2 regions of the Sinorhizobium sp. RAC02 genome follow, and region 1 is predicted to be linked to the other one. Evidence: predicted binding sites of a transcription regulator. Region 1 holds the regulator's gene; the other holds the start of a gene.
What was found. The regulator LexA, encoded in region 1, represses DNA repair genes until DNA is damaged. The targets are predictions, from matches to a motif close to TGTTCNNNNTGTGTTCNG.

Region 1 (14,794 bases):
AGGAAGGCAGGAATGCCGGCATAGAGCGCGCCGCCGATCATGCCGAAGATCAGCATCAGGGGCAGGACGAGCGAAGAATGCCATTCATGGAAGACCACGGGCACGATGGCGCCCGCAATGGCGCCCGCGATGAACTGTCCCTCGGCGCCGATGTTCCAGTTGTTCGAACGGTAGCAGATCGAAAGGCCGGCGCCGATCAGGACCAGCGGCGCTGCCTTGATGGCGATCTCGTGCAGCGACCAGACGTCGAGCAGCGGTTCGATGAAGAAGCTGTAGAGCGCCGATGTCGGGCTTTTGCCAAGAAGCGCGAACATGATGCCGCCGGCAACGATGGTCAGCGCCAGCGCGATGAACGGCGACAGGATGGAGAACAGCGTCGAGGGATTGGCGCGCTTTTCAAGTTCAATGCGCATGGGTTACCTCGCCTTCCGTCTTGCCGTACATGCCACCCATGAGCAGGCCGATCTTTTCGCGTGTCAGTTCATGAGCCGGGTAAGCATCGGAAAGCCGCCCCTCGTTGACGACGGCGATTTCGGTGGCGACTTCAAAGATTTCGTCGAGGTCCTGGCTGATCACCAGCACCGCCGAACCGGATTTCGCGAGATCGACCAACGCCTGACGGATACGGCTTGCAGCACCGGCATCCACGCCCCAGGTCGGCTGGTTGACGATCAGCACCGCCGGTTGACGGTCGAGTTCGCGGCCGACAATGTATTTTTGCAGATTGCCGCCCGACAGCGAGCCGGCCGCCGGGTTCTCGCCGCTCTTGCGCACGTCCATCGTTTCGGAAATGCGCTTCGAGGCGATGCGCACGACGGCCTGGCGGATGATGCCGAGCAGGCCGGCGGCCAGAAAGGTTTTCCGGTCTGACTGGCTGCGCGCCAGAACGAGGTTGTCGGAGAGCGGCAGCGCCGGAACGGCCGCATGGCCATGGCGTTCCTCCGGCACAAAGCCCGCGCCCATCAGGCGCCGCGCCGTGATGCCGAGATTGCCGGCGGCCTTGCCGCGAATGAAGACGGCCGACGCATCCGCCGCCGGATACTCGCCGGAAAGCGTATCGAAAAGCTCACCCTGGCCGTTGCCGGCGACGCCGGCGATGGCCAGAACCTCGCCGCCCCGCACCTTGAGACAGACATTCTTCAGCGTAACGGCAAAGGGCGTGCGCGCCGGCACGCTGAGATGTCGGGCTTCGAGCAGGACCTCGCCCTTGGTGTTGGTGCCGGCCGCCGTCACGGAGGCGACATCGCTGCCGACCATCATGCGGGCCAGCGACGCCGGGGTTTCCTGGCGCGGATCACAGGCGCCGGTCACCTTGCCGTGGCGCAGCACCGTCGCGCGGTCGCAGATGCGCTGCACCTCTTCCAGCCGGTGACTGATATAAAGCACCGAGCGCCCCTCGGCCTTCAGCTTGGCGAGCGTCTCGAACAGCCGGTCGGCCTCCTGCGGCGTCAACACGGAGGTCGGCTCGTCGAGGATGATCAGTTCCGGGTTCTGCAACAGCGCCCGCACGATCTCGATGCGCTGGCGCTCGCCAACCGAGAGATCGGCGACATGGGCCTTCGGATCGAGGGGCAGGCCGTAGAGATGCGACAGGCGCGAGGCCTCTTCCGCCACCTTCGATAGTGAAATGCCGGGGCTCAGAGACAGCGCGATATTCTCCGCGACCGTCAGAGCCTCGAACAGCGAAAAATGCTGGAAAACCATGCCGATGCCGAGGCGGCGCGCAGCACCGGGGCTTGGTATGCGGACGGGTTCGCCCTTCCACAGGATGTCGCCGCTGGTCGGCGCCAACACGCCAAAAAGCATTTTGACGAGGGTGGATTTGCCCGCACCGTTTTCGCCCAAAAGGGCGTGGATTTCTCCGGGCTGAATCTCTAGGTCGATGCCGTTACACGCGGCAAACGAACCGAATAGCTTTGTCAGGCTGCGGGCAGCCAGCAATGCGCTGCCCCTGCCCCCGGATGCTCCAACGGCTGACACTCTGCCCCTCTTTCCTGCCATCTCAGCCCTTGCCGCCCGTTCGGGTCGTGTCAGGGAATGAGCAATGTCGTTCCACTCGTTTTTCTTGCTTCCAGATCCGTGTGCGCTCGGCCGGCCTCGGCCAACGGATAAGTCTGATGAATATTGATACGCACTTTGTTGCTTTGCACAATATCAAAGAGCGAGTTTGCACATGCATCGAGTGCGGCGCGCGTCGCAATGTAAGCGAAGAGTGTCGGCCGCGTCGCGTAGAGCGAGCCTTTCTGCGCAAGCAAGCCCATGTTGAAGGCATCGACCGGCCCGGAGGAATTGCCGAAGCTGACGAACAGGCCGCGCGGCTTCAGGCAATCCAGCGATTTCGGGAACGTATCCTTGCCGACGGAATCGTAGACGACGTCGACACCCGCGCCGTCCGTCAGTTCACGCACCCGTGCGGAAAAGTCTTCCGTGCCGTAGTTGATGACATGGTCGTAGCCATGCGCGAGCGCCAGATCGATCTTGGCCTGCGAACCGGCCGTCCCGATCACCGTTGCGCCGAGCGCCTTCGCCCATTGTCCGGCGATAAGGCCGACACCGCCTGCTGCGGCATGAAACAGGATCACGCTGCCGGGCTTCACCTGATAGGTCTGGAGCAGCAGATATTGCGCCGTCATGCCCTTCAGCATCATCGCCGCCGCCGTTTCGAGCGAAATGCCGTCCGGCACCTTCACCAGATGTTTCGTCGCGACGTTCCGCTCGGCCGCATAGGCGCCGTCCGCCGAGGCATAGGCCACGCGGTCGCCGATGGCAAAATCCGTGACACCCCCGCCGAGTGCCGTGATCGTGCCCGCACCTTCCTTGCCCGGAATGAACGGTGGTTCCGCCTTGTAGAGGCCGGTGCGAAAATAGACGTCGATGAAGTTGAGCCCGACCGCGGCCTGCCTGATCTGCACTTCGCCCGGACCTGGAGCATCGAGCGCGACCTCCTCGAGCTTCAGCACGTCGGGGCCGCCGAGACTGCGGATGACGATCGCCTTGGTCATGCTTATCTCCCGATTGTTCTGTTACCGGCCGAGGCTCGGAATCGCCTGCAGCACGGCGCCGATGACATAGAGGTAGAGACCCGTGCCCACGACACCCCAGACAACCCAGGCCGGCGTATCGAAATGCAGGAGAAGCGCATAGCCGCTGAGCAGCGACCACAGGAAGAAGACGGCGAGATTGATGGGCCGAAGCCGCTGGACCCGCACGGGATGCAGGAAGTTGATCGGCATGAAGGTGAGGAAGACGGAAACGAAGACGATGATCGATGCCGTCAGTTCGCTCGCCTGGATTACGAAGAGCGTGAACACCACCATGTTCCAGACGACCGGGAAGCCGGAGAAGAAATACTCATCCGTCTTCATGCCCATGTCGGCATAGTAGATCGCGCTCGACACCACGATTGCGCCCGCCGCCACGAAGGACCAGGGCTCGCCGATCATGCCGCTCTGGTAGAGCGCGAAGGCCGGCAGCAGCACATAGGTCACGTGGTCGATGACATTGTCCAGCGTATCGCCGGACCAGTTCGGCAGCACTTCCTTGACACGCACCTTGCGGGCGATCGGCCCGTCGATACCATCGACGAGCAACGCCAGGCCAAGCCACCAGAACATATCGACGAAACGATGCTCGGCGGCGGCGACGACACCCAGAAAGGCGAGGAACGAACCGGATGCCGTCAGGATATGGACGGAAAAGGCACGGATTTCCGCGTAGGGCACGCGCTTGTAGTTGAAAAACTTCATTGCCGTTCGCAGTCCATCCCTTGGGGCTTTTCTTCGGCCGCAACTCGCCGAGCACGCCCTCTTGCGCGGTCACTGCCGGTAATATGCATTGATTGCCCGTCATCGCCAGTGAAAAACCGGCGCTTTCCAGGCGAGTTTCTGCCCTGCGCCGATTCACCCCATGGAAATTGCCTCTTTGCCGGCCTACCTTTCCCGAAGTACAAGCACCGCAAATCTGTGGGTAACACTTTGATATTTCGGAGATCGGTCATGAGACAGTTCGATATCGCGATTGTCGGCGCCGGCCTGGCCGGCAGCCTGGCGGCTCTAGCGCTTTCCGATTCGGGCCGCAGCATCGCGCTGATCGCCCCGCCCACGCGCACCAAAGACGGCCGCACCACAGCCCTCATGGACCAGTCCATCGCCTTCCTGAAGACACTCGGTCTTTGGGATGACCTCGCGCGCCATGCCGCCGCGCTCGAAACCATGCAGATCCTTGACGGCACGTCGCGCCTCCTGCGTGCCCCGCCGGTCGCTTTCCGCGCCAGCGAGGTCGACCTGCCGGCTTTCGGCTACAACATTCCGAATGCGCCATTCCTCGACATTCTCGATGCGCGCATCGCCGCCGACGGCAATATCGTGCGCCTGGAGGACGGTGTCACCGCCGCCAACAGCTTCGAAACCGGTATCGAATTGGCTCTCGACAGCGGCGAACGCGTGACCGCCGCCCTCGTCGTTGGTGCGGATGGCAGGAAATCGCGCATCCGCGACGGCGCCGGAATCAGCGTGCGCACCTGGTCCTATCCGCAATCCGCCCTCGTGCTCAATTTTGCTCATGAGCGGCCGCACGGCAATGTCTCGACGGAATTCCACACGGAAAGCGGCCCCTTCACGCAGGTTCCCCTGCCCAGCCGCCGCTCCAGCCTGGTCTGGGTGCTGCCGCCGAAGGAGGCGAACCGCCTGTGCGAACTCTCCGTCGCCGATCTCAGCCGCGCCGTCGAGGAGCGCATGCAATCCATGCTCGGCAAGGTCACGGTGGAAGGCAGTGCCCAGAGTTTTCCGCTTTCCGGCATGACGGCCAATCATTTCGGCAAGGGCCGTTTCGTGCTGGTCGGCGAGGCCGCGCACGCCTTTCCGCCGATCGGCGCCCAGGGCCTCAATCTCAGCTTGCGCGACATCATGGCGCTGAAAGATCTCATCGGAATTGATGAGCCGGCAAACTATGGTGGCGTGGGTGATCGATTTGACCGCAAGCGGCAGGCCGATATCCGCTCCCGCACGGTCAGTGTCGACCTGCTGAACCGTTCCCTGCTTTCCGATTTCCTGCCCGTGCAGTTCCTGCGCTCGGCCGGCCTTCACCTGCTTTCCGCGCTCGGGCCGTTGCGCAGCATCGTCATGCGCGAGGGCATTGAGCCGCTCGGCTCGCTGAAGGCCTTTCGCGAAAACCTACGGGAACGGGTCGCCCGCAAGCAGGCCTGATTTGATGAGATAGAGTAGGATCGTCACCGTGGCGACGGACAGCACGGTGGTGATAAGAATGGTCGCCGACGCCCGCTCCTGCCACACGCCATATTGCTGGCCGATGACAAAGACGTTCGTGGCCGTCGGCAGCGCTGCCAGAAGCACGGCCGTGAACACCCAGACCGGATCGAAATTGCCGGCAAAGCCGAGCACCAGATACATTGTCACCGGCAGCAGCAGCAATTTCGCCGGCACGATATAGCCGATCTCCACCGGCACCCGCTTCAGCGGCCGCAGCGCCAGTGTTACGCCCATGGCAAAGAGCGCGCAGGGTGCTGCGGCCTGCGCCAGATAATCAATCAACCGCTGCAGCGGCGCCGGCGCCTCGAACCCGGCAAAGGCCGCGACGAACCCGGCCGCCGTCGCGATGATGAACGGGTGCGTGACGATCTTGCGCAACACTCCGACGGCAATCTGGAGTGCCGGCTGTTTCTCGCCGCCAGCAACGGCCATCAGCGCCGGTGCCACCATGAAATGCAGCATGTTCTCGAAGCAGAAGACCAGCGCCACCGGCACGGCCGCCGGCTCGCCGAAGGCGAGCAGCGCCAGCCCCGGCCCCATATAGCCGATATTGCCATAGGCGGCAGCAAGCCCCTGGATCGTCGCCTCGCCGATAGTGGCGCGGCGCAGCCAGAGACCGACGGCGAAGATCAGTCCAAAAACCAAATAGGTCGCGCTGATGTTGGCGATGATGAAATCGACGCGCGTCAGCTGCTCGATCGGCGTTTTTGCGACCAGTTTGAAGAACAGCGCCGGCAGCGCGATATAGATGATGAAAGTGTTGAGCCAGCCAAGCGCTTCGACCGGCTGCTTGGTGATCCGGGCGACCACATAGCCCAGCAGGATCATGCCGAAGAACGGCAGGACGAGTCCGACGATGTCCGCCATGGGCCGAGGCGCGCTCCCGCTTGCCGAGGATGATATCCCTGACTAGAACCCCGGTTCACCGGAAATGCTCTAGATATTTGTTTTAGCCGCATTATCCGAGGCCGAAGCGGTACCGCCTCGGCTGGAATGCTCTAGCCGATTTGCGAGAGAATGGGAAACGTTTGCTGGAACCAGATGGCGACCGTGCTGATATAGCCGAAGATGAAGGCAAGGCCCGTCAGGACGAGCAGCACGCCCATGACCTTTTCCACCGCGCCGAGATGCCGGCGAAAGCGCAGGAGGAAGCGCATGAAGGCGCCGGAAAACCCGGCCGCGATCCAGAACGGCACGGCGAGGCCCAGCGAATAGACGGCAAGCAGCATCGCCCCGTCGCTGACCGTTTCCCGCGCGGCCGCAACGCCGAGGATCGTCCCAAGGACGGGACCGATGCAGGGCGTCCAGCCAAAGGCGAAGGCAAGTCCCATGACATAGGCGCCCGATGCCGTCGCCGGCTTGCCGCCGCCCTGGAACCGCGCCTCGCGCGCAAAAAGCCCGATGCGCAGCAATCCCAGAAAATGCAGGCCCATCAGGATGATAATGACGCCGCCGATCTGCGCCAGGATGTCGAGATGCCGGCGCAGCACCATGCCGATCGTCGACGCCCCGGCGCCCAGCGCCACGAAAACCGTGGCAAAGCCCAGGGTAAAGAAGAACGCCGCCAGCAGCACCGCCCCGCGCGTATCCCGCCGGACCGCGACCGCGTCGTTGCCGCGAAACTGATCCACGGAAATGCCCGCCATATAACAGAGATAGGGCGGCACGAGCGGCAGCACGCAGGGCGACAGAAACGACAGCGCTCCGGCAAGCAGCGCACTTAGAAGAGAAATATCGGCAATCGACACTGGCTACTCCGCGACGGCGGGAAAGCGGTTCGGGCCCGAAAACGCCCCGCCCGCTCCTTCATTTGCGCTTCCTAGTATCGGCCGAAGCCCTCTCCTGCCAATCACCTTTTGGAGAACGCGGCAAAATGCAGCAAAAGCTGTTTTTCATCGCATTTTCCGGGTTGACCCGGCAAATCCTCCTGCCTATGTTCCGCGCACTTCCGCGGGGCGTCTTCGCACCGCCTGGGAGCGTGTAGCTCAGCCGGTAGAGCAACTGACTTTTAATCAGTAGGTCCAGGGTTCGAATCCCTGCGCGCTCACCACTCGAACCCTTGACCCCCAGGCTTTTGCAGTATTTTCGAGCCTGCCGCATGGGGTGAAAAAAGTCCCAAGTAATCCCGCGAAGACCAAGGCTTCGACCGGCTCGCATTTCGCAAGAGATGCGCTAGGTTGTGGCGTCGCCTTCCGCGGCCGAGAACAAAGGGCAAGAAGCGCCGAAGGCGTTCAATTACTCAGCGCACTGCCTGTCATAACGCTTCTGTAGGTGCGGGCCTCTTGCAGAACACATATGGAACAGATAGTGTATGTTCTATATTTGTTTCGCGATTCTGGGGTGGACGGCGATGTTGACACGTAAGCAACAGGAACTTCTCTTGTTCATCCATGAACGGATGAAGGAATCCGGCATACCGCCGTCGTTCGATGAAATGAAGGATGCTCTGGATCTCGCCTCGAAATCGGGTATTCACCGGCTCATCACGGCGCTTGAAGAGCGTGGCTTCATCCGGCGATTGCCAAACCGCGCCCGCGCCCTAGAAGTGATCAAACTTCCGGAGGCCTATTCGCCCAGCCTTCAGCCGCGGCGCGGTTTCTCCCCATCGGTCATCGAAGGAAGCCTTGGCAAGCAGCCGGTGCCGGCCGCTCCGCCCCAGCGGACGTCGAGCCAGGCAGACATGCCCTCCTCCGTTTCCGTGCCGGTCATGGGACGCATCGCCGCGGGTGTGCCCATCTCGGCGATCCAGAACAATACCCATGAAATCACCGTGCCGGCCGAAATGATCGGTGGCGGGGAGCATTATGCGCTGGAGGTCAAGGGCGATTCGATGATCGAGGCCGGCATCCTCGACGGTGACACCGTCATCATTCGCAATGCGAACACTGCCAATCCCGGTGAAATCGTCGTGGCGCTGGTCGATGACGAGGAAGCGACGCTGAAGCGCTTCCGCCGCAAGGGCGCATCCATCGCGCTTGAGGCCGCCAATCCGGCCTATGAAACCCGTATTTTCGGACCGGACCGCGTCAAGATTCAGGGCAAGCTCGTCGGGCTTATTCGCCGCTACCATTAAAGCGTGTCGCGTAAACGCGTGCGGCGGTTTAGCAATAACGCCTGCAAAACATCGAGAAACCAAGGCTTGGGGAGTGAACTTGAGAGATCACGACGCGCTGTCATCCGCTCGCTTCATAGGTACCACTACGCCAATCATAGGTGCGGTGTCGTGACCAGGGGCGATGAAGCGTTTCAACAGCCGGGGTGAAAAGGGCGTCGGAGAGGGCAGAGTTTGCGGGATCGGCCGCCGGCTGGATTTCCAGGGCGCCGGTTTGCCTCAGATGGCGAACCGTGATGAGGCGTGCACCTGAACGGCAAGCTTCCAAACGGATTGCGACGGGCACGATGACGAGGTCTGCACCGTCGCAGGCCGTACCGAGGAAGGCGAGGTCCTCCAGCGCCACGATGCGCCAACCGCTGGGGGAAATGGCGGCACAGAAGGCTTTTGTCTCGCAGATGAAGCTGTCGTGAGTGCGGGCTGTATCGAATGCTGCGGCCATGGCCGCCTTGGCCTTCTGTCGGTCGGCTTCGCGGCGGGGTCGTTTCTGCCTGGCCGTAGTGGCAGGGTCCTCCTTCTCGATGTTGACTGTCAGGCCGCTCGTCTTGCGTAGCTCGGGTTTCAGCAGTGTTTCGAGGCGAAGGGCGCGCCGCCATTGCGCATAGATGAAATCCGGTGGCCGTGCGCGGTTGGTCGCTGCTTTCTCGCCACGCAGAATGGCGACCAGGCGGCCATCTTCCGACACGAGAATCTCCGGCCTTGTGCCTCCAGCGGGCCAGCAGGCGACAAGGATTCCGACGACGACGAGAAGCGTGCCGGCATGGCGCAGTCGGGTGCGCAGGAGGCAGACGAGGCCGCTGCCGATGCCGATGAGCAAGAAGGCGGTTGCAGGGATGCGGCCGGTGACGATCTCGCCCTTCCAGCCGGCTACCCATGTCGACAGCGTGATCATCCACTCGATGCCTTTGCCCATGATCGCGAAGGGAATGGCATCGAGGCCAAAGGGCATCAAAAGCACGGCGATCAGACCGAAGGGCATGACGATGGTGCTGATCACCGGCATGGCCAGCAGGTTGCCGGCAAGCCCATAGGCTGGGATTCGGTGAAAATGGCCAATGGAGTAGACCAGCGTCGCAAAGCCGCCGATCAGCGAGGAGAGGATGAGCCCGCCGATGAAGCGGCCGGCAGCGCCGCCGAACAGCGCAAACGGCCCTCCCCGGCTTTCGCGCTGGATCGGACGCTCGCGCCACGCGGCGTAGCCGGCCACGAGGCCCAGCGTTGCGGCATAGGACATCTGAAAACCGGGATTCGTCACGGCAGAGGGCGTGACCAGCAGGATGAGGATGGCCGAGATCGCCACGTTGCGCAGGCTGATGGCCGCGCGCCCGAACAACACGGCGACGAGCATCACGCAGATCATGATCCAGGAGCGCACGGCCGAAATCGCGCCACCCGAAACGAGAATATAGAGCGTCACCATAACCAGGGCGCCGACGGCCGCGAACTTCTTCGCGGGGTAGCGCTCGGCAAAACCCGGTATCAGCGCCATCAGCATGCGCGCACCGACGAGGAAGGTTCCGGCGGCGAGCACCATGTTCAGCCCGGAAATGGCAAGGACATGGGCAAGGCCCGCCTGTCGCAGCGCTTCCACCGTGTCGTCGCCAATTGCTCGCTGCTCGGCAGTGACAAGGGCCGCGGCAATGGCCCCCGCATCGCCGCCGATGCGGCCCCGAATATGCTCGGTGAGGTTGTTTCTCCAGGCGGCGATCCGTTGCCGTATTCTGTCGTAGAGGCCGGGCGCGTTTGTCGTCACGGTGGTCGGCGCGCTGTAAAAGTAGCCAACGGCGCCGGTGCCGGCGAAATAGGCATCCAAGGTGAAGTCGTTGAGCCCGGCCAATGCGGGACCGGACGGCGGGCCAAGGCGTGCGCGTCCCCCAATGCCGCCGCCGATGGCGATCGGCTCATGCCGGCTTCGGGCAAGCAGTGTCACCACGTCGGGTGCGCGCTTCAGGGTGGGCTCGCGCGTCGTTTCGAGCGCAATGCGATAGCGGACTGCACCGCGGTCGTCGCTCTCGCGAGACAGGACGCGCCCCCTCACCTCCGTGGTCACCGGCGCATCCAGGATGACGGTGCCAAGGCGGGCGGTTTCTCCGGCCGCAAGCAGCATACCGAGCGGAACGAGGAATGCAGCCCCCGCCGCGAGCGCCACGAGGCTTTCACGATGCCGCAGCCGCAAGGCGGGCCAGAGCGCCGCACAGACAAGCAGGATCAACGCATAGGGCGACGGATCCAACGCTGCGGAAAACCAGAGCGCGGCGCCCGTGCCGAGGAAGACGGGAACGAAAAGGAGGAAATGGCCGTGTGCGCGTTCCTCGGCAAAGGCGGCTGCCACCGTTTGCCGTCCGGCAAGGCGTTCGCGCAGGCGGCCGATGGCACGCAGGAGAAGAACAAAAGCCGGCCGGCGCGGCTTGTCGAGCGGCGCGAGCTCTCGGGAATCGTCGGTGGGCACGCCGTGCCAGGCATCAGCCTCGGACGCCGTCCGTCGTTCCGCGATGTCGATCCTGCCCATGGCTCGGCCCCACCCGTTCCCACTGGCATTGTGCAATCGAATGGAGAAATCTTCAATCTGCAGTACATGCCGAAAGTGCTAAGTCAGGCATAAGGGATGCGCCCTCCGCATCGTGGAAAGCACTCTCAAAAGTTGCTTGCAACTTCATGGAAAGGGTAGATATTGCGTTGCCGGAAAACCTGTTTTCGCAATGCACAATTTGCCTTTCGTATTGCTTGGCAGCATCGGACAAATGGGTTAGCAAAACGAGCATGTTCATGGATACGGCACAGCTTCGTGCCACCATTGGAAACAACGGAGGATCGTTATGACAGGAACTAGCGCGGGTGTGTCAGTCGGTGGCAAGACGGTGGACTTGCCGACGCGATCCGGTACGATCGGCCCCGATGTGATCGACATCGGCACGCTGTACAAGAATACCGGCACCTTCACCTACGATCCCGGCTTCACCTCCACTGCCTCGTGCGAATCGAAGATCACCTATATCGATGGCGACGAAGGCGTTCTGCTGCATCGCGGGTATCCGATCGAGCAGCTGGCCGAACACGGCGATTTCCTCGAAGCCTGCTACCTGCTGTTGTACGGCGAATTGCCGACCAAGACGCAGAAGGATGATTTCGACTACCGCGTCACGCACCACACCATGGTGCACGAGCAGATGTCGCGCTTCTTTACCGGCTTCCGCCGCGACGCGCATCCGATGGCCGTCATGTGCGGCTGTGTCGGCGCGCTGTCGGCATTCTATCACGACTCGACGGACATCACTGATCCGCACCAGCGCATGGTTGCGTCGCTGCGCATGATCGCCAAGATGCCGACGATCGCCGCCATGGCCTACAAATACCATATTGGCCAGCCCTTCGTTTACCCGAAGAACGACCTCGACTATGCGTCGAACTTCCTGCGCATGTGTTTTGCCGTGCCGTGCGAAGACTATGTGGCGAACCCGGTTCTGGCGCGCGCCATGGACCGCATCTTCATCCTGCATGCCGATCACGAGCAGAATGCATCGACCTCCACCGTGCGCCTTGCCGGTTCCTCGGGCGCCAACCCGTTCGCCTGTATCGCGGCCGGCATTGCCTGCCTCTGGGGTCCTGCCCATGGCGGCGCCAACGAAGCGGCCCTCAACATGCTCGCCGAAATCGGTTCGGTCGATCGCATTCCGGAATATGTTGCCCGCGCCAAGGATAAGAACGACCCGTTCCGCCTGATGGGCTTTGGCCACCGCGTCTACAAGAACTACGATCCTCGCGCGCGCATCATGCAGAAGACGACGCACGAGGTTCTGAGCGAGCTCGGCATCAAGGACGACCCGATGCTGGAAGTCGCGATGGAACTCGAGCGCATTGCGCTGACGGATGAGTACTTCATCGAGAAGAAGCTCTATCCGAACATCGACTTCTACTCCGGCATCACGCTGAAGGCGCTGGGCTTCCCCACCACCATGTTCACCGTGCTCTTCGCACTCGCCCGCACGGTCGGCTGGATCGCCCAGTGGAACGAGATGATCGAGGACCCGGAACAGCGCATCGGCCGTCCGCGCCAGCTCTATGTCGGCGAACCGAAGCGCGACTACGTGCCGGTTTCCAAGCGCTGACAGCGCGCCGCCGAAAAGAAAAAGCCCGGTCAGTTTTGACCGGGCTTTTTTGTTGCGAGCAGATCGAGGATGACCGCCGCCCCGGTCTCGCCAGGCGGGCGGATGGTCCGCATGCGTTCATGCACGAGATCATAGCCTTCCAGCATGGCGCGGCGTTCAGCCGTATCGACGGAAAGCCGTTCAAACCAGCGTACGAGGCTGCCCGGGCGCACCTGTTCATTGAGATATTCCGGCACGACGGTGTAATCCGCAATGAGGTTAGGGATCGCTGCTGTCCAGATCTTGATCTTGCGAAGGAAGAGGTTGGCGAGCCAGTCGAAGCGGTAGGTGGAAACGACGGGCACGCGGGCCAGCGCCAGTTCGAGAATGACGGTGCCTGATGCCGCGATCGCCGCATCGGCCTCGGCGAAAGCCTGCCACTTTTCCGCAGTCGAGACGGTGATCTGCGGCTTCACCGGCCAGTCCGCCGTCAACTTGCGCACAAGCGCTTCCTGGCGCGGCACGGTCGGCAGCGCAAACCGGGTGGCGGGATTGCGGGTGGTCATCTCGCGCGCTGCCTGGCCGAAGACTGGCAGGAGGCGAGTGATCTCGGTGGCGCGGGAGCCAGGCAACAGCAGGCAGAGAGGTGCGTCGGAAGCGTCTAGCGTCCGCACCAGGCGTGCTGCGCGGATCCGCTGGACATCGGGATCGCTGGTCAGCCGGTGACCGACATAGGTCGTTGCCGGGCCGCCGAGGCGCTCCATGACAGCAGGCTCGAAAGGCAGAAGCGCCAGGACATGGTCGACATAGGCGCGCATGCGTGGCGCGCGCTCCTCCTTCCACGCCCAGACGCTCGGGCAGACGTAATTGACCACCGGCAGGTCCGGCAGCGCCTTGCGGACGCGACGCGCGACGCGGTGGGTGAAATCCGGGCTGTCGATGATGACAAGCACGTCCGGTTGCGCGGCGATGATGGCGTCCGCCGTCTGGCGAATGCGGCGCAGCAGCGATGGCAGGCGCTTCAGCACCTGCGATATGCCCATGATGGAGAGTTCGGAAAAATCGAACAGGGAGGTGAGCCCCTGCCGTTCCAGCGCCTCGCCGCCGACGCCGACAAGCGCGATCGAACCCAAATGGGCTTTGCGCAAGGCGGCGATCAGATCGCCGCCGAGCAGGTCGCCCGATACCTCGCCGGCAATCACGCCGACTTTCAGCGCAGCTTCCGTCATCGCTGGCTCTCCGTTCTTCCCGGCAGGATGCCGGTCACGAAAAGACCGTGTGCATCGGCTTCCGCGACAAGCGCCTCACGCTCCAGCACGAGCGACCGCCCCGCCTCGATGGCGACACCGGCCAGACCTGCCGCACGGGCGCGCCGCAACGTCTCGACACCGATCGACGGCAGGTCGGCCCGGAGATCCTGTTCGGGCTTGCAGAGCTTGACCAGCACGCCCTTGCGACGTGCGGAGATACGGCCCAGGGCGCGCAACTGCGCCACGCGCTCCAGCATCGCGTCCGTGCCCTCAGCTCCTTCCAGGGCGACTACGCGGCCGCCAAGTGCCACAGCACCCTGCCCCACATCCAGCAGACCGAGCGCCAGCGCAGCAGCTGCTGCTGCAGCAATATCGGCTTCGGCTGCTGCATCCGGTTTTACGGCGCCAAGAGGGCCTTCGCTCCCCAGGAGGTTCGGCACGATGTCATGCGCACCAACGACATGCACGCCTTCGCTTTCGATCAGGCGGATGACCATCTTGAGCACGGCATCGTCACCGCCCTTCAACAGCGTGCGAACAACCGATGGCAGCGCGAGCAGTGCCTTGAACGGTGCATGGATGTCGCGCCATTCGGGGCGGCGGCGGACGGAGCCGGACAGCACCGCGCGGCCGATGCCCTTGGCGCGGAATGCCGCGCCGATACCGGCATAGTTGCCGATCGAGATCACCTGGTGGTCGAAGTCGGACCAGTCCTCTCCGGACTCATCGGTGAGCGCGAGAATATAGGGATTTTCGCCACGGGCGCGCGCCGCGTCGGCGACATAGCGTGGCAGGAGCCCTCCGCCGGCGATGATCGCCAGCCGGTCGCGTTGCTCGGACCGGCCGTCCGCCATGCCACTCAGCCCTTGTTACCCCGGTTCGGGGAGGACAGCGCACGGTCGCTGTCGGCGGCGATGAAGTCAAGGATGTGCATGACCGGTTCGCTGTCCGCATACTCGTCGCGGATCGCCGCGGCATTGACACGGATGGAGCCTTCGCCCTCAAAAATCTGCTTGAAGGCGCGACGGACCTGATGGATCGTCGCCTTTTCCATGCCGCCACGGCTCATGCCGACGACGT
Region 2 (14,794 bases), 310 kb from region 1:
CTGGCCAAAGGCCGTAGCGCCCTTCGAGGTGATCGTCATCAACATGAAGTCGGGCGATGCGGCCTGCGACGCCGCCTGCGAGACGATCTATGGCGCACTCTCGAATGCCGGCATCGACACGCTCTATGACGACAAGGACGAGCGCGCCGGCGCCAAGTTTGCGACGGCCGACCTCATCGGCGCCCCCGTGCAGGTCATTGCCGGTCCGCGCGGCGTTGCCACGGGCGAAGTCGAAATCAAGGACCGCAAGACCGGCGAACGCGAGACGCTGACCATCGAGGCGGCGATCAACCGCCTGACGTCCGGCAATTGATGCGCCGCGCCGGGGCAACGGGAGGGGACCATGGCTGACGCAGCGAGCGGGACAACCGAGGCTCAGGCCTACAAGAAGAACCGCCCCTTCTCCGCTTTCGAGCGGATGGTCGCCTGGCGCTACCTGCGCTCCCGGCGCAAGGAAGCCTTCATCTCGGTCATCGCCGGCTTTTCCTTCATCGGCATCATGCTGGGGGTCGCGACGCTCATCATCGTCATGGCCGTCATGAACGGCTTTCGCACGGAGCTGATCTCGCGCATCCTCGGCATCAACGGCCACATGATCGTCCAGCCGATCGATACGCCGCTGAACGATTTCGCCAAGCTGGCAGAGCGTCTTTCCGCCGTTCCGGGCGTCACCATGGCGATCCCGCTTGTCGAGGGCCAGACGCTGGCGCAGGGCACGGCGGGCGGTGGCACGGGCGCGCTGGTGCGCGGCATCCGCGCTGACGACCTCGCCAAGATGAAGGCCGTTTCGGATCATTTCAAGGAAGGCGACCTCGTCGGCTTTGCCGCCGGCGGCGGCGTTGCGATCGGCTCGCGCATGGCCGAACAGCTCGGCCTCAGCGCCGGCGGCCAGATCACGCTGGTTGCTCCCGAAGGGGATGTCACGCCGCTTGGCGTCAATCCGCGCGTGAAAACCTACACTGTCTCCGCCATTTTCGAGATCGGCATGTCGGAATACGACTCGTCGATCATCTACATGCCCTTGGAAGAAGCGCAGCTCTATTTCAACTCAGAAGGCGTCGTGCAGTCGATCGAGCTGTTCGTTTCCAATCCGGATGCCATCGACGATCTGCGCCAGCCGATCGAGGCGGCGGCCGAACGGCAGATCTTCATCACCGACTGGCGCCAGCGCAACCAGACCTTCTTCTCGGCCCTGCAGGTCGAGCGCAACGTGATGTTCATGATCCTGACGCTGATCGTGCTCGTCGCCGCGCTCAACATCATTTCCGGCCTTATCATGCTGGTGAAGGACAAGGGCAGCGACATCGCGATCCTGCGCACGATGGGCGCCACGTCCGGCGCGGTCATGCGCATCTTCTTCATGACGGGCGCGGCGATCGGCACGGTGGGCACGTTTGCCGGCGTTCTGCTCGGTGTCATCGTCTGCCTCAACGTCGAATCGATCCGCCAGTTCTTCTCCTGGATTTCCGGTACGACGTTGTTCAATCCTGAACTCTATTTCCTGAGCCAGCTTCCGGCCGACATGAACGCCGGCGAGACGGTTTCGGTCATCCTGATGGCGCTGGTGCTTTCGTTCCTCGCGACGATCTTCCCCGCCTGGCGTGCCTCCAAGCTCGATCCGGTCCAGGCCCTGCGGTACGAATAGGAACAAGAACGCCATGAACGCGCGCCTCGCTTTGGAACTCAAGGGCATCGAACGGCACTACGGCCAGGGCGAAACCCTGCTGTCGATCCTCAGGGGCGCGGATTTTGCGCTGCGGAGTGGCGAGACGGTTGCCCTCGTCGCACCGTCCGGCACCGGCAAGTCGACCCTGCTGCACATTGCCGGCCTGCTCGAAAAGCCGGATGCCGGCGAGGTCTTCGTCAACGGTCATTCCTGTGCCACGCTGTCCGACGACCAGCGCACGACGATCCGTCGCAACGAGATCGGCTTCGTCTACCAGTTTCATCACCTGCTGCCGGAATTCACCGCGCTGGAAAACATCATGATGCCACAGCTGATCGGCGGCCTCACGAAGGTCGAGGCGCGTGAACGCGCCGCCCAGCTGCTCGACTACATGCGCATCGGCCACCGTGCCGATCACCGCCCGTCGGAGCTGTCCGGCGGCGAACAGCAGCGCGTGGCGATCGCCCGCGCCGTCGCCAATGCGCCCCTGCTGCTGCTTGCCGACGAGCCGACCGGCAACCTTGATCCGGAAACCGCCGGCTACGTCTTCGAGGCGCTCGAAGCGCTGGCGCGCCAGTCCGGCCTGGCGGCCCTCATCGCCACCCACAACCACCAGCTCGCCAGCCTGATGGATCGTCGCGTGACGATCGAGGACGGGCTCGTGCGCGAGCTCGCCTGAACGGACGGCCTGATATTTTGGCCATCCTGCGCGTCATGCGTTGCCGGCGTTAGTTGTCCAATCCGCAAACTGACCGCGGTATGCTGTTGTTCCAATCCTTGAGCAGGACGAATTGCGCCTTGTCCGCGACGGCTTGGCCATTCCGCTTGCCCTTGCCCGTCAGCACGTTTAGGTCGCAGTCGTTCGTGCGGTTTTCTCCGCCGTCCTCTGCAATGGTGTCGTAGGCTGAATACGTATAACCGGCCACGATGAAGTCGAAATTGCGATAGGCGATGGTGAGCGTCTCGCGCCAGCGCTCCCGGCCGATCGAATCGTTCTTCGTCGTCAGCGTGAACGAGCCGTTGCCAAGGGCGGCCAGCTCCGGCTCCTGGCCATACATCGTCAGATTGCCCCAGACCGTGTTCGGCAGGGATAGCGCCAGCGTCAGCCGGTTCTCTTCCGGCTTGGCGACGTAGACATAAAGCCCGTTGTCATCGCCGCCGTCGTCGCCCGGCGTCGCCACCACGGCAAGATCCGGCGTACCGTCCTTGTTCCAGTCGCCGCTCGCCATGGCGATGATGCGGTCCGCCGGAAAATCTGCGGCGGCCGAAAGAGCGGGCAGGGCAGCCGACAGCATGAGGGCGGCAATCAACAACTTCATCTTTATTCCTCCATTGGTCGAGGCGACCTTATTGCGCTGGCGAACGCCGGTCCAGTGGGCCTGTGAAAAGCTATTGACACGAGAACAAGAATAGAACAAACTAGAAACATAAAAGGAAAGGGAGCCATAATGACCGATTTCTTTCGTGACCTTGCTGCATTCGCCTCCATGGCCATGTTCGTCGCCAGCTTCTCCGTCATCCTCTTCGGAATCTGATATTTCCTGGTTCGTCGTCTGAATACCGGGCCACGCGGCGTGGAAACCGGGTGCAATGCAAAGAACCGTCTGGACGAGACGGGTGCGAATCCGCTTAAGCTTCTTTCCTTGAAATGAAGGAAGAAGCCGATGGCGAGTGAAGCCCCAAAGACGGAGAGCGGAACAACCGCGCAGACACCGCAATTTGTGCATCTGCGCGTGCATTCCGCCTTTTCGCTGCTGGAAGGCGCCTTGCCGATCAAGAAGATCATCGGCAAGGCAATGTCGGACCAGCAGCCGGCCATCGCCATCACCGATACGAACAACCTGTTCGCAGCGCTGGAATTTTCGCAGAAGGCGATCGGCGACGGCATCCAGCCGCTGATCGGCTGCCAGCTGTCGATCGATATGGAAGACGAGGGCGAAGGCGAGCGCCGCGGAGGGCAGGCGCAACTTCAAAAGCTGCCGTCGATCGTTCTCCTTGCCGCAACCGACGCCGGTTATGTCCGCCTCGTCGACATTGTCAGCCGTGCCTATCTCGGCGGCGAGGGCAGCCAGGCGGTCCGCATCGCCTATAGCTGGCTGGAAGAGGAAGGTGCCGAGGGACTGATTGCGCTCACCGGCGCGCGCGGCGGTCCGATCGATATGGCCTTCCTGTCCGGGCAGCCTCCCGTAGCGCGGGCGCGGCTGGATGCGCTGAAGCGGGTGTTCGGCGACCGGCTTTATATCGAACTGCAACGCCACGGCCGTTATGACAAGCAGCATGAACGGCGCATGGTCGAATTGGCCTATGCGGAGGATGTGCCGCTGGTCGCGACCAACGAACCGTTCTTCCCGGCGCCGGACGATTACGACGCTCATGATGCGCTGATGGCGGTGGCGCACAATGCGATGGTCTCGGACGACAACCGCTTCCGCCTGACGCCCGACCACTACCTCAAGAGCCGCAAGGACATGGCAAAGCTGTTTGCCGATTTGCCCGAGGCCCTGGAAAACACGGTCGAGATCGCGAAGCGCTGCTCCTTCGTGCTGAAGACACGCAACCCCATCCTGCCGCGCTTCACCGGGGCGACGGATGATCCGGACGAGGCGGATCGCGCCGAATCGGCGGAACTTCGCCGCCAGTCCGTGGAAGGTCTCGAGAGCCGTATGGCGCTGCTCGGCCTGACACCCGGTTATACCGAGCAGGATTATCGGGAACGGCTGGACTTCGAGCTGGGCGTCATCGAGCGCATGAAGTTCCCCGGCTACTTCCTGATCGTTGCCGACTTCATCAAATGGGCCAAGCAGCAGAACATTCCCGTCGGTCCCGGCCGCGGCTCGGGCGCGGGCTCGCTCGTCGCCTATGCGCTGACCATCACCGACGTTGATCCGCTGCGCTTCTCGTTGCTCTTCGAACGCTTCCTCAACCCGGAACGCGTCTCGATGCCCGACTTCGACATCGACTTCTGCCAGGATCGCCGCGAAGAGGTGATCCGCTACGTGCAGCAGAAATACGGCCGCGAGCAGGTGGCGCAGATCATCACCTTCGGTTCGCTGCAGGCGCGCGCGGCACTGCGCGACGTCGGCCGCGTGCTGGAAATGCCCTATGGCCAGGTCGACAAGATCTGCAAGCTCGTACCGAACAACCCGGCCAACCCGACGCCGCTCTCCAAGGCGATCGAGGAGGAGCCGAAGCTCCAGGAGGAGGCGGACAAGGAGCCGGTCGTCGCGCGCCTGCTCGACATCGCCCAGAAGATCGAAGGCCTCTACCGCCACGCCTCGACCCACGCCGCCGGCATCGTGATCGGCGACCGGCCGCTGTCGCAGCTCGTGCCGATGTACCGCGATCCGCGCTCCGACATGCCGGTCACCCAGTTCAACATGAAATGGGTGGAGCAGGCGGGGCTCGTAAAATTCGACTTCCTCGGCCTGAAGACGCTGACAGTCTTGAAGACCGCCGTGGATTTCATCCGCAAGCGCGACATCGAGGTGAATCTCGAAAGCCTGCCGCTCGATGATCAGCTGACCTACGAGATGCTGTCGCGCGGCGAGACGGTTGGCGTGTTCCAGGTGGAAAGTGCCGGCATGCGCAAGGCGTTGATCGGCATGCGGCCCGACTGCATCGAGGACATCATCGCGCTCGTGGCACTCTACCGCCCGGGCCCGATGGAAAACATCCCGGTCTACAATGCCCGCAAGCATGGTGAGGAGGAGATCGAGTCGATCCACCCGACGATCGACCATCTGCTCAAGGAAACGCAGGGCGTTATCGTCTACCAGGAGCAGGTGATGCAGATCGCCCAGGTCCTGTCGGGCTACTCGCTCGGCGAGGCCGACCTGCTGCGTCGCGCCATGGGCAAGAAGATCAAGGAGGAGATGGACAAGCAGCGCGCCCGCTTCGTCGATGGCGCCGTCAAGAATGGCGTGTCCAAGCCGCAGTCCGACCTTATCTTCGACCTGCTCGCCAAGTTCGCCAATTACGGCTTCAACAAGTCGCACGCCGCCGCCTACGCCATCGTTTCCTACCAGACGGCCTATCTGAAGGCGCATTACCCGGTCGAGTTCCTCGCCGCGTCGATGACCTACGATATGTCCAACACGGACAAGCTGAACGACTTCCGGCAGGATGCCGGCCGTCTCGGCATCGCGGTCATCCCGCCCTCCGTGCAGACGTCTTTCGCGCATTTCGAGACCGGCGAAAACCGCATCTATTATGCGCTCGCCGCTATCAAGGGTGTGGGTGAAGCGGCGGTGCAGCACATCGTCCAGATCCGCGGCGACATGCCGTTCAAGAGCCTTGAGGATTTCTGCACGCGCATCGATCCGAAATTCGTCAACCGCCGCGTTTTCGAAAGCCTGATCATTGCCGGCGCTTTCGATTGTTTCGGGCATGACCGCGCTGCCATGATCGCCGGCCTTGACCGGTTGCTGGGTGCTGCCCAGCGCGCGCAGGAGAACAAGACAAGCGGGCAGGGCGACATTTTCGGCATGGGTGCTGCCACAGGGCCGGAGGTCATCACGCTGCCGTCCTATACGCCCTGGCTGGCCTCCGAAAAACTGCACCGCGAATTCCAGGTGCTCGGATTCTTCCTGTCTGCCCACCCGCTCGACACCTACGCGCCGATCCTCTCGAAGATGCGCGTGCAGACCTTTGCCGACTTTGCCGTGGCGGTGAAGCGCGGGGCGACGGCCGGCCGCCTTGCCGGTACGGTGACATCGAAGCAGGAGCGCAAGACGCGCACCGGCAACAAGATGGGCATCGTCGCCTTTTCGGATTCATCCGGCCAGTTCGAGGCGGTGCTGTTTTCCGAGATGCTCAACCAGTACCGCGATCTGCTGGAGGCCGGCAAATCGCTGGTCATGACCGTGCAGGCGGAAGAGCGCCCGGAAGGCATCGGCCTGCGCATCCAGACGCTGCGTTCTCTGGAGGAGGAATCGCTCCAGACGCAGAAGGCCCTGCGTGTTTACGTTCGCGATTCCGGCCCGCTGCGCTCCATCGCCGCTCACCTGAACACCAAGGGAGACGGCCTCGTTTCCTTCATCGTCATCAAGGAAAACGGCCAGCGCGAAATCGAGGTGGAGTTGAACGACCGCTTCCGCATCTCCGCCGAAATCGCCGCCGCCATGCGCTCGACACCCGGCGTGCTGGACGTGGAGCTGGTCTAGATTCTTGTTTTTCCGCATCATCCGACGCCGAAGCGATGTCGCTTCGGCTGGAAATGTCCTAGGCCGGCAGGGGGGCGGGATTTCCCAAGGCGCGCTTCAGGTGTCGCGCAACTCTTGTTCGTGCGCCGCGATCTGCGCGTAGGGAACGGGTCCGTAGATTTCTCCCGGCTTCTGTCCCGCCAGGATGTACCCGGTCTTCGCTTTCGCCAGTATCAGGATTTCATCGCCTGCGGTCACGCGGAAGGCCGGATGGGGAATGCCGTCGTAGCCGCCGCAGGGCTGGATTGTGCAGTGGATTGCCAAGGGGCGGGCGCGGCTGAGCAGGAGATCGGCCGCGGCTGCAACGGGCTCCTCTGCAATGAAGGCGACGAAGCGGTCTATGTCGACTTTTCTCGCCGACCCGATAAGCGCGGTCGCCGTCACGTTGACATCCCCGCCTTCAAATCGAAGCGCGTAGAGGCGAACGTCGCCACCGTTGTAAACCGCGCCGCGCAGCCCGAAACTTGTCTGGATGACCCGGGCATCCTGATAACGCCCGTCAAGCGCGATCATCTGCACGTTCCCGTCGTCGAGCAGCGTTTCATCTGCATCGTCAGCGGCCAAGCCTAGGGCGAGATGGGGGCGATCGGAAAGAGATTGCCGGAATGTCTCGACACGCGCCTTTGACAGGCGGGACGATCGTTTGGGGTTCGACAGGGCGCTTTGATCCCAGGCCGCGTTGAAATCAGCGTGCTCGAGGATGCGAATATCCGGCCATGTCCTCACCCAGGCTGCGGCGAGATCTGTTGCGGGGTCGTCCACATCGGCCGTCCGGAAGCGCGCATCCAACCGGTCAAGCGCTGGGTCCCGTCCACCCGTAAAGCCGGTCTGAGCGGATGCGCTCTCCGGATTGGCGGCAACCCATAGGGCGAGTTCGTGCACCAGGGCGGCCTGCGAACGTGCGCCCATCGCCATCAGACCTGCTTCGGCGTTTGCGGAAATGGCTTGCACCCGTGCCCCGCAGTTATGAACGAATTGGCTATGCCCGCCGTTGCAAACCTGCGCGATGTAGAAATCTGCATGATAGAGATGGACAAGATGAGGTGGCAGCTCTTCAGGGCGATAGAAGCCTTGGGTGAAGAGGTGATTGACGAAATCCACCACGGCCGCAACGAGCTCACCGGCATCCGCTGCACGTTCGCTGGAAACCGGAATGATTCGTGATGGCGGGGGCGCGGTTGCACGTCTGCCGAACACCTTGCCGAACATGATGCCTCCCTCAAACCTTGCGCACGACACTACTTCAGGCAGGAGACCGTGCCAAAGCCGATCTCATTGCCCGCGTCAGTTCACGACCGTGATTGACGATTGCTTCTTTTTCTTCGGCTTCTTGCCGCTTTGAACAGCCGAGGCCTCCGCCTTCTGCACCTTCCGGGTCACGGTAATGAAGTCCGTACCGTTGCCGGTCTCTCCGCCAAGGTCGGTGTCGGAGATGGAGAGGGAGACGCCTTCGCCCATCAGACCGGAAATCCGCATCCGCGTGTCATCCGGGATATCGAGACGGTCGAGTGTACTGGCGAGCGCGTCCGATGCGGAGGCATCCGCTTCCGTGGCGATGCCGAGGCGTTTCAGGGTTGCCTTCGGGAGCTGGTTGTCCATGCTCACGCCGTACCATTCCGCCGTGCCCTTGTCGGCATCGACCGCGCGGGCGATGAGGAAATGCGTGCCGAGCGCGATTTCGGGATTGCGGATGGTGATCGGCGCTTCCAGCAGCGGCTTGAATTTCTGGCGCACGAGGATCTGGCCGTTCGGCGGCGTGCCCTTGCCGGCCTTGGCATAGACGGCGGCGATGAGTTCCGGTGTGACGGTGCCATCATCCGTGAGGCCTTCCGTAAGCTGGAAGGCACGAATGGCGGCCACGGTCTGTTTGCCGTGCAGCCCGTCCGGCACACCGGCGTCATAACCGAGCGACGTCAGCAGACCTTGGAGATCCATCATCATTTCGCGCTCGCCGCGGCGGGTGATGAGAATGCGGATCGGGTCGCGCTCCATCCGCTCGATGACCGGGGTCATGACCTCCGGCTTCGGATCGGTCATCGCAACCTCGACGCTCTTGTCGCCGGCTTCGATCAGGCTCGGGCGCAAGCCCGCCTCCGAGAGCAGCGGTGTATCCGGCAGAACGACGACAGGCTTGAACAGGGCCGCGTGCAGGACCCGCTGCGGCACGATCTCGCGGTCGGTGATCAGAACGTGACCGCCGCGGCGTGTGGTGCTGAACAGCGTCTTGGCAAAATCGTTCGGCAGGCGCACGCAGCCATGCGAGGCTGGGTAGGACGGCACGCTGTTGGAGGCGTGCAACGCGATACCCGACCATGTCAGCCGCTGCATGAAGGGCATCGGTGCGCTGTCATAGAGGTTGGAAAAGTGCGTACGCTTCTTCTCGATGATGGAGAAGATGCCGGTCGGCGTTGAATGGCCGGCCTTGCCGGTGGAAACGCGCGACGTGGCGATCACCACCCCGCCGTCATAGATTTTCAACTCCTGCAGGTCCTTCGATACGATGATCTGGAGCGGACCTTCGAGCGTGCCGCCGAGCGCGGTTCCGCAGCTCAGCACTAGACCCAGAATGCTCATGCCAGCGGCGATACGAAACTTCATGTGACCCATCCGTACGCAATACAAACCGCCGGGAAGCGTAAGGCATCCGGTTTAAGGAAGATTTATGCTTCCGGCAGCCGGGGTTTGTTAGCCATGCCAATGCTGGGGAAAACGTGGGGCTGGCGCCGCTTATTCGGCAAATACGCGCCATTTTCAGAGCAAACCGGCCTCACATTTTCGTGACTTCTGATTTGCGTGGCCGGCGCATCAGTTCTTCGCCATCACGCGGGCGGGAGGTGACGTGCGAATAGTCTTCGACCTGCCGCATAGAGTGACCGTGCATTCTCCTGTCGCGCAGCGCCGTGTTTTCTTTCGCATTCGAATAAAACGTGCCGAAACTCTTGCTGAGCGATATTTACTTTAGTAAGGTATTATTAACGAAGTCGAGGTTGCGCATTTCCATGGTATTGGGGAGCATTCGTTTCAGTATTCTCATGTCTGCCATCATTGCATTGATCGTTTCTGCGCTTCTGGCGTGGAAGCCGGTGGCGTGAGATCGATCTTAGGGGGAAAACAAATGGCCACTGTAACCTATACAAAGTTTGCGACGGAATATTTTTGGGACATTCTGTCCGAATGGCATGATTATAAACTTGCCGTCAGCAGCGACAAGAAAACCGTTACTTTCACGTTCTCGGATACAGAGGCCGGCTGGACCAAGAAACTGGTGCTGACCGGTACAGGCCTGACGATCGGCGATGGCCTGATCACCGGCGGCACGATCAGCGGCGTCAGCGCACGCAACGAACTGGGGCAGGAAATCTACAAGGTCGCCGGCCTTGCGATCAGGGGCTATGCGTTCCGCGCCGATAATCTCTACGAGGCGAAGGGGCTCCTGCTTGCCGGCAACGACGCCATAACGGGCACTGCCAAGGGCGATGATATCGAGACCGGTGCGGGCAACGACAAAGTCACGGCTGGCGCTGGAGACGACTATATCAAGGATTTCATGGGAGCCGATACCTACGACGGTGGCGCTGACTGGGACGAGGTCGATTATTCGGAGGGTGCTCGCCAACACGGTTGGCTGCCGAGCAAGGGCATTTCGGTGAACATGGTCACCGGTAAGGTGGTCGATGCGTTCGGCTTCACGGACACGCTCAAGAACGTCGAGGGTATTTACGGCACGAACTATGTGGACAAGTTTGTCGGATCGAATGGAGACAACGAATTCGCCGGCTTGGCGGGCAACGATATCATCGATGGCGGCGGCGGCGATTTTGACGGTGTCATGTATCAGCGCGATTACGACCAGGGCGGTAAGGGCAAGGTGCTTGTCGATCTGGTGAAAGGCTACGCGATCGATGGTTTCGGCGACCGGGACACACTCAAGAACATTGAGGAGGTTTCTGGTGGCAGGTCCAACGACACCATTATCGGCAACACGAAGAACAACAATCTGCGTGGCGGCGATGGCAATGACGTCATCAGAGGCGGCGGCGGCGTACAGGACCGGCTGGAGGGGCAGGTTGGCAACGATACGCTCTACGGTACGAAGGGCACCAAGGACTTCTTCGTCTTCCGTGATCGTAGCGACAGGAATCTCGGCACGGACACGGTGAATGCCTTCACGGACGGTGAGGACAAGATCCATTTCCGCAACTTCAGCAAGATCGACTCCCTCTCCGACCTGAAGATCACCCAGTCGGGTGACGACGTGCTCATCACCTTCAGCCATGGCAAGATCATCGTCGACAACATCACGGTGTCGAAGTTTACGGCGGCGGACTTCCTGTTCGAGTAACGAAAGCGCTCAGGACCGGCCTTTACCGAACGTATAGCCGGTCTCGACGCTTGCCTTGCCGAATTTGTCGCGCAGCGTGTTCATCGCGGCCTCTGCCGCCGCGCGGCGTGTGGCGGCGGGGTCGACGAGGTCCGGCGGGTCGGCGCGGCCGGGATCGGCAAGGTCGCTGACGCCGATGCCGATCAGGCGGTATTTCGTGCCGTCCGTTTCCTTGCGCAGAAGCTCCATGCCGGTGCGGAAAATCTTGTCGGCGAGCATGGTCGGATCTTCGAGCTTGCGGTTGCGCGTCCGGCTCTTGAAGTCGGCGGTTTTCAGCTTGAGCACGACCGTATGGCCGGCAATGCCGGACTTGCGCAGGCGCGCGGCGACCTTCTCGCTGAGATGGCGCAGATGCGCGACCAGCGCGTCATAGCCGGAAATGTCGTCGAAGAAGGTGGTCTCGGCCGAAACGCTTTTCGCCGGATCGTTAAGATGCACCTCGCGCTCGTCCTGGCCGCGGGAGAGATTGAACAGCCGCTTGCCCATAACGCCATAGCGGCGCATCAGGTCGGTTTCCTCCATGGTCTGGAGTTGGCCGACGGTGCGGATGCCGTCGCGCTCCAGCGTCTCGGCAAAGGCCTTTCCGACGCCCCAGATCAGGCGCACCGGCTTTTCGCGCAGAAATTCCAATGCCTCGGCTTCGCCGATGACCGAAAAGCCGCGCGGCTTGTTGAGATCCGAGGCGACCTTGGCGAGGAATTTGCAATAGGAAAGCCCGATCGAGATGGTGATGCCGACTTCCTTCTCGACGCGCTGGGCGAATCTGGCGAGCACGCGGGCAGGGGGATCGTGATGCAGGCGCTCGGTCCCCTTCAGCTCCAGGAAGGCCTCGTCGATGGAGAGCGGCTGCACGAGCGGTGTCAGTTCCTGCATCATCGTCCGGATTTCGCGACCGACGCGCACGTATTTTTCCATATCCGGCCTGACGACGACCGCATTGGGACAGGCTTCCAGCGCCTTGAACATCGGCATGGCTGAGCGAACCCCATGGACGCGTGCGATATAACAGGCCGTCGAGACGACGCCTCGTTTGCCGCCGCCGATGATGACGGGCTTGTCTGCAAGGTCCGGATTGTCGCGTTTCTCGATCGACGCATAGAAGGCGTCGCAGTCGATATGGGCGAGCGTCAGGTCGTAGAGTTCGTCATGATAGACGAGACGCGGGCTGCCACAGCCCCGGCAACGGCGCAGTCCGGCGGGCTGCCCGGTCAGGCAGTCGCGGCAGAAGCCCGGAAAATGCATGGTCGCGGTGCTCATGATCGGGAACAAATATTGAACATCGCGACATTACTGCTTAAGTTCACGAGTCTCAACAGTCGCCGAGGCTGAATGCATGACAACGCACAGGCATACGCACATCGGCCTTTTCGGGCCGGGTGGTCAGAAATCGTTGCTGCCATACGGGCCCGAAAGGATCGCGTGGGCACGCACGACCGCTTCCGGCTGCGCACCCGTCGCTGCGCTGAACGCCAGCAATGTCGGCTCATGCTCCATCAGGAAATCGACGATGCCGGCGAGGAAAGCGGGATCGTTCACGGCGTTGCGGACCTCGGCGGGCGCGACACCGGTCAGGGCCAGGAAACGAGAGAGCAATTCGGGCTCGCCAGCAAGCCAACCGAGGATGGCGACGGCGGTAGCCTCCGCGTCTTCTGTCGCGGGTGTATCTTTTTGGCTTTTCATCGTTTTTCCTCGGGAAATTTACCTTTTAATCAACCAAGTGACGCTAACGTACTCGCAGTCGGGCTGGGCGATTTCGGCTTTGCCGCAACTTATCGATCTCCCAAAAGGTTGCAAGGCCGGCGAGAGGAACAGGGACGCACGATGCCCAAACAGGTGATGATTGTCGAGGACAACGAGCTGAACATGAAGCTCTTCCGGGACCTCATCGAGGCATCCGGATATACCACGATCCAGACCAGGAATGGTATGGAAGCCCTTGATCTTGCGCGAAAATACCGACCTGATCTGATCCTGATGGACATTCAGCTTCCAGAAGTTTCCGGCCTTGAGGTCACCAAGTGGCTGAAGGAAGACGACGAACTGCACGTCATTCCGGTGATTGCCGTCACGGCCTTCGCCATGAAGGGCGACGAGGAGCGTATCCGCCAGGGCGGCTGCGAGGCCTATGTCTCCAAGCCTATTTCGGTGCCGAAGTTCATCGAGACCATCAAAACCTATCTCGGCGACGCGTGAGGCCGGCCAATGACAGCGCGCATTCTCGTCGTCGATGATATTCCCGCCAATGTGAAGCTGCTCGAAGCACGGCTGCTTGCGGAATATTTCGACGTGCTGACTGCCGACAACGGCTACGATGCGCTGGCGATGTGCGAGCGCACGCAGGTCGATCTCATCCTGCTCGATATCATGATGCCGGGCATCGACGGTTTTCAGGTTTGCGAACGCCTGAAGGCCAATCCGCGCACTGCCCATATTCCTGTAGTCATGGTGACGGCGCTCGACCAGCCATCCGACCGCGTCCGCGGCCTGAAAGCCGGTGCCGACGATTTTCTCACCAAGCCGGTCAACGACCTCCAGCTCATGTCGCGGGTGAAAAGCCTCGTGCGCCTGAAGACGCTGACGGACGAGCTGCGCATGCGCGCGGCCACCGCACGCGCCATTTCCATGGAAGAGGGGCTGGATGATTCCCTGGGCGACGAGCCGGGCGATGTTCTCCTCGTCGACGGGCGCGCCAGCTCGCAGGAGCGGATTGCCCGCACGCTGAAGCCGATTGCCGATGTCACCTCCATTTCGGATCCGCAGGCAGCGCTCTTCCAGGCGGCTGAAAGCAATTTCGAGCTGGTGATCGTCAATGCCAATTTCGACTCGTACGATCCGTTGCGCCTGTGCTCGCAGCTGCGCTCGTTGGAGCGCACGCGCTTCCTGCCGATCCTGCTGGTCGCCGAGCAGGGCGATGACGAACTGGTGGTGCGCGCGCTCGATCTCGGCGTGACGGACTATCTGATGCGGCCGATCGATCCGAACGAACTAATTGCCCGCAGCCTCACCCAGATCCGCCGCAAGCGCTGCAACGACCGTCTGCGCGCCAGCGTGCGCCAGACCATCGAACTTGCCGTGACGGACGGGCTGACCGGCCTGCACAACCGCCGCTATCTCGATACGCATATGAAGCTCTTGATCGACCGCGCCACGGCGCGCGGCCGCCCGCTATCGGTCTGCATCACCGATATCGACCGCTTCAAGCTGGTCAACGACACCTATGGTCATGATGCCGGCGATGCCGTGCTGCGCGAGTTCGCCAACCGCGTCCGGTCCGCCGTGCGCGGCGCCGACCTTGCCTGCCGCTACGGCGGCGAGGAGTTCGTGCTGGTGATGCCGGATACATCCGCGGAAATGGCCGTGGGCGTCGCGGAGCGCCTTCGCACGATCGTCGAGCGTGAACCGTTCCGTATTCCCGGTACGGATGTCTCTCTGGCCATAACGGCGTCGCTCGGACTTGCGTCCCTGTTGCCTGCGGGAGATACGCCGGAGACCTTGCTCAAGCGGGCGGATGCAGCAATGTATGAGGCGAAGCGTTCAGGGCGAAAC

Region 2: the regulator LexA is predicted to act here: its motif matches at 3,066-3,083, upstream of dnaE (DNA polymerase III subunit alpha).

What each region holds. Positions count from the first base shown of each region.
Region 1 covers NZ_CP016450.1:1,268,220-1,283,013, reverse strand. The annotation lists gene BSY16_RS06085 (ABC transporter permease) at 1-413, opposite strand, end outside; gene BSY16_RS06080 (ABC transporter ATP-binding protein) at 403-2,001, opposite strand; gene BSY16_RS06075 (quinone oxidoreductase family protein) at 2,031-3,002, opposite strand; gene pcsA (phosphatidylcholine synthase) at 3,024-3,746, opposite strand; gene BSY16_RS06065 (UbiH/UbiF family hydroxylase) at 3,996-5,204, shown strand; gene BSY16_RS06060 (AEC family transporter) at 5,172-6,134, opposite strand; gene BSY16_RS06055 (cytochrome c biogenesis CcdA family protein) at 6,266-7,015, opposite strand; tRNA gene BSY16_RS06050 (tRNA-Lys) at 7,242-7,317, shown strand; gene lexA (transcriptional repressor LexA) at 7,618-8,340, shown strand; gene BSY16_RS06040 (ComEC/Rec2 family competence protein) at 8,441-10,888, opposite strand; gene gltA (citrate synthase) at 11,196-12,485, shown strand; gene lpxB (lipid-A-disaccharide synthase) at 12,515-13,693, opposite strand; gene BSY16_RS06025 (LpxI family protein) at 13,690-14,568, opposite strand; gene lpxA (acyl-ACP--UDP-N-acetylglucosamine O-acyltransferase) at 14,574-14,794, opposite strand, start outside.
Region 2 covers NZ_CP016450.1:1,579,125-1,593,918, reverse strand. The annotation lists gene proS (proline--tRNA ligase) at 1-313, shown strand, start outside; gene BSY16_RS07650 (lipoprotein-releasing ABC transporter permease subunit) at 344-1,645, shown strand; gene BSY16_RS07645 (ABC transporter ATP-binding protein) at 1,659-2,345, shown strand; gene BSY16_RS07640 (hypothetical protein) at 2,395-2,985, opposite strand; gene dnaE (DNA polymerase III subunit alpha) at 3,331-6,828, shown strand; gene BSY16_RS07630 (DMP19 family protein) at 6,925-8,076, opposite strand; gene BSY16_RS07620 (L,D-transpeptidase family protein) at 8,152-9,465, opposite strand; gene BSY16_RS07615 (calcium-binding protein) at 9,983-11,209, shown strand; gene BSY16_RS07610 (DNA polymerase IV) at 11,219-12,505, opposite strand; gene BSY16_RS07605 (DUF3572 domain-containing protein) at 12,629-12,928, opposite strand; gene BSY16_RS07600 (response regulator) at 13,070-13,441, shown strand; gene BSY16_RS07595 (PleD family two-component system response regulator) at 13,451-14,794, shown strand, end outside.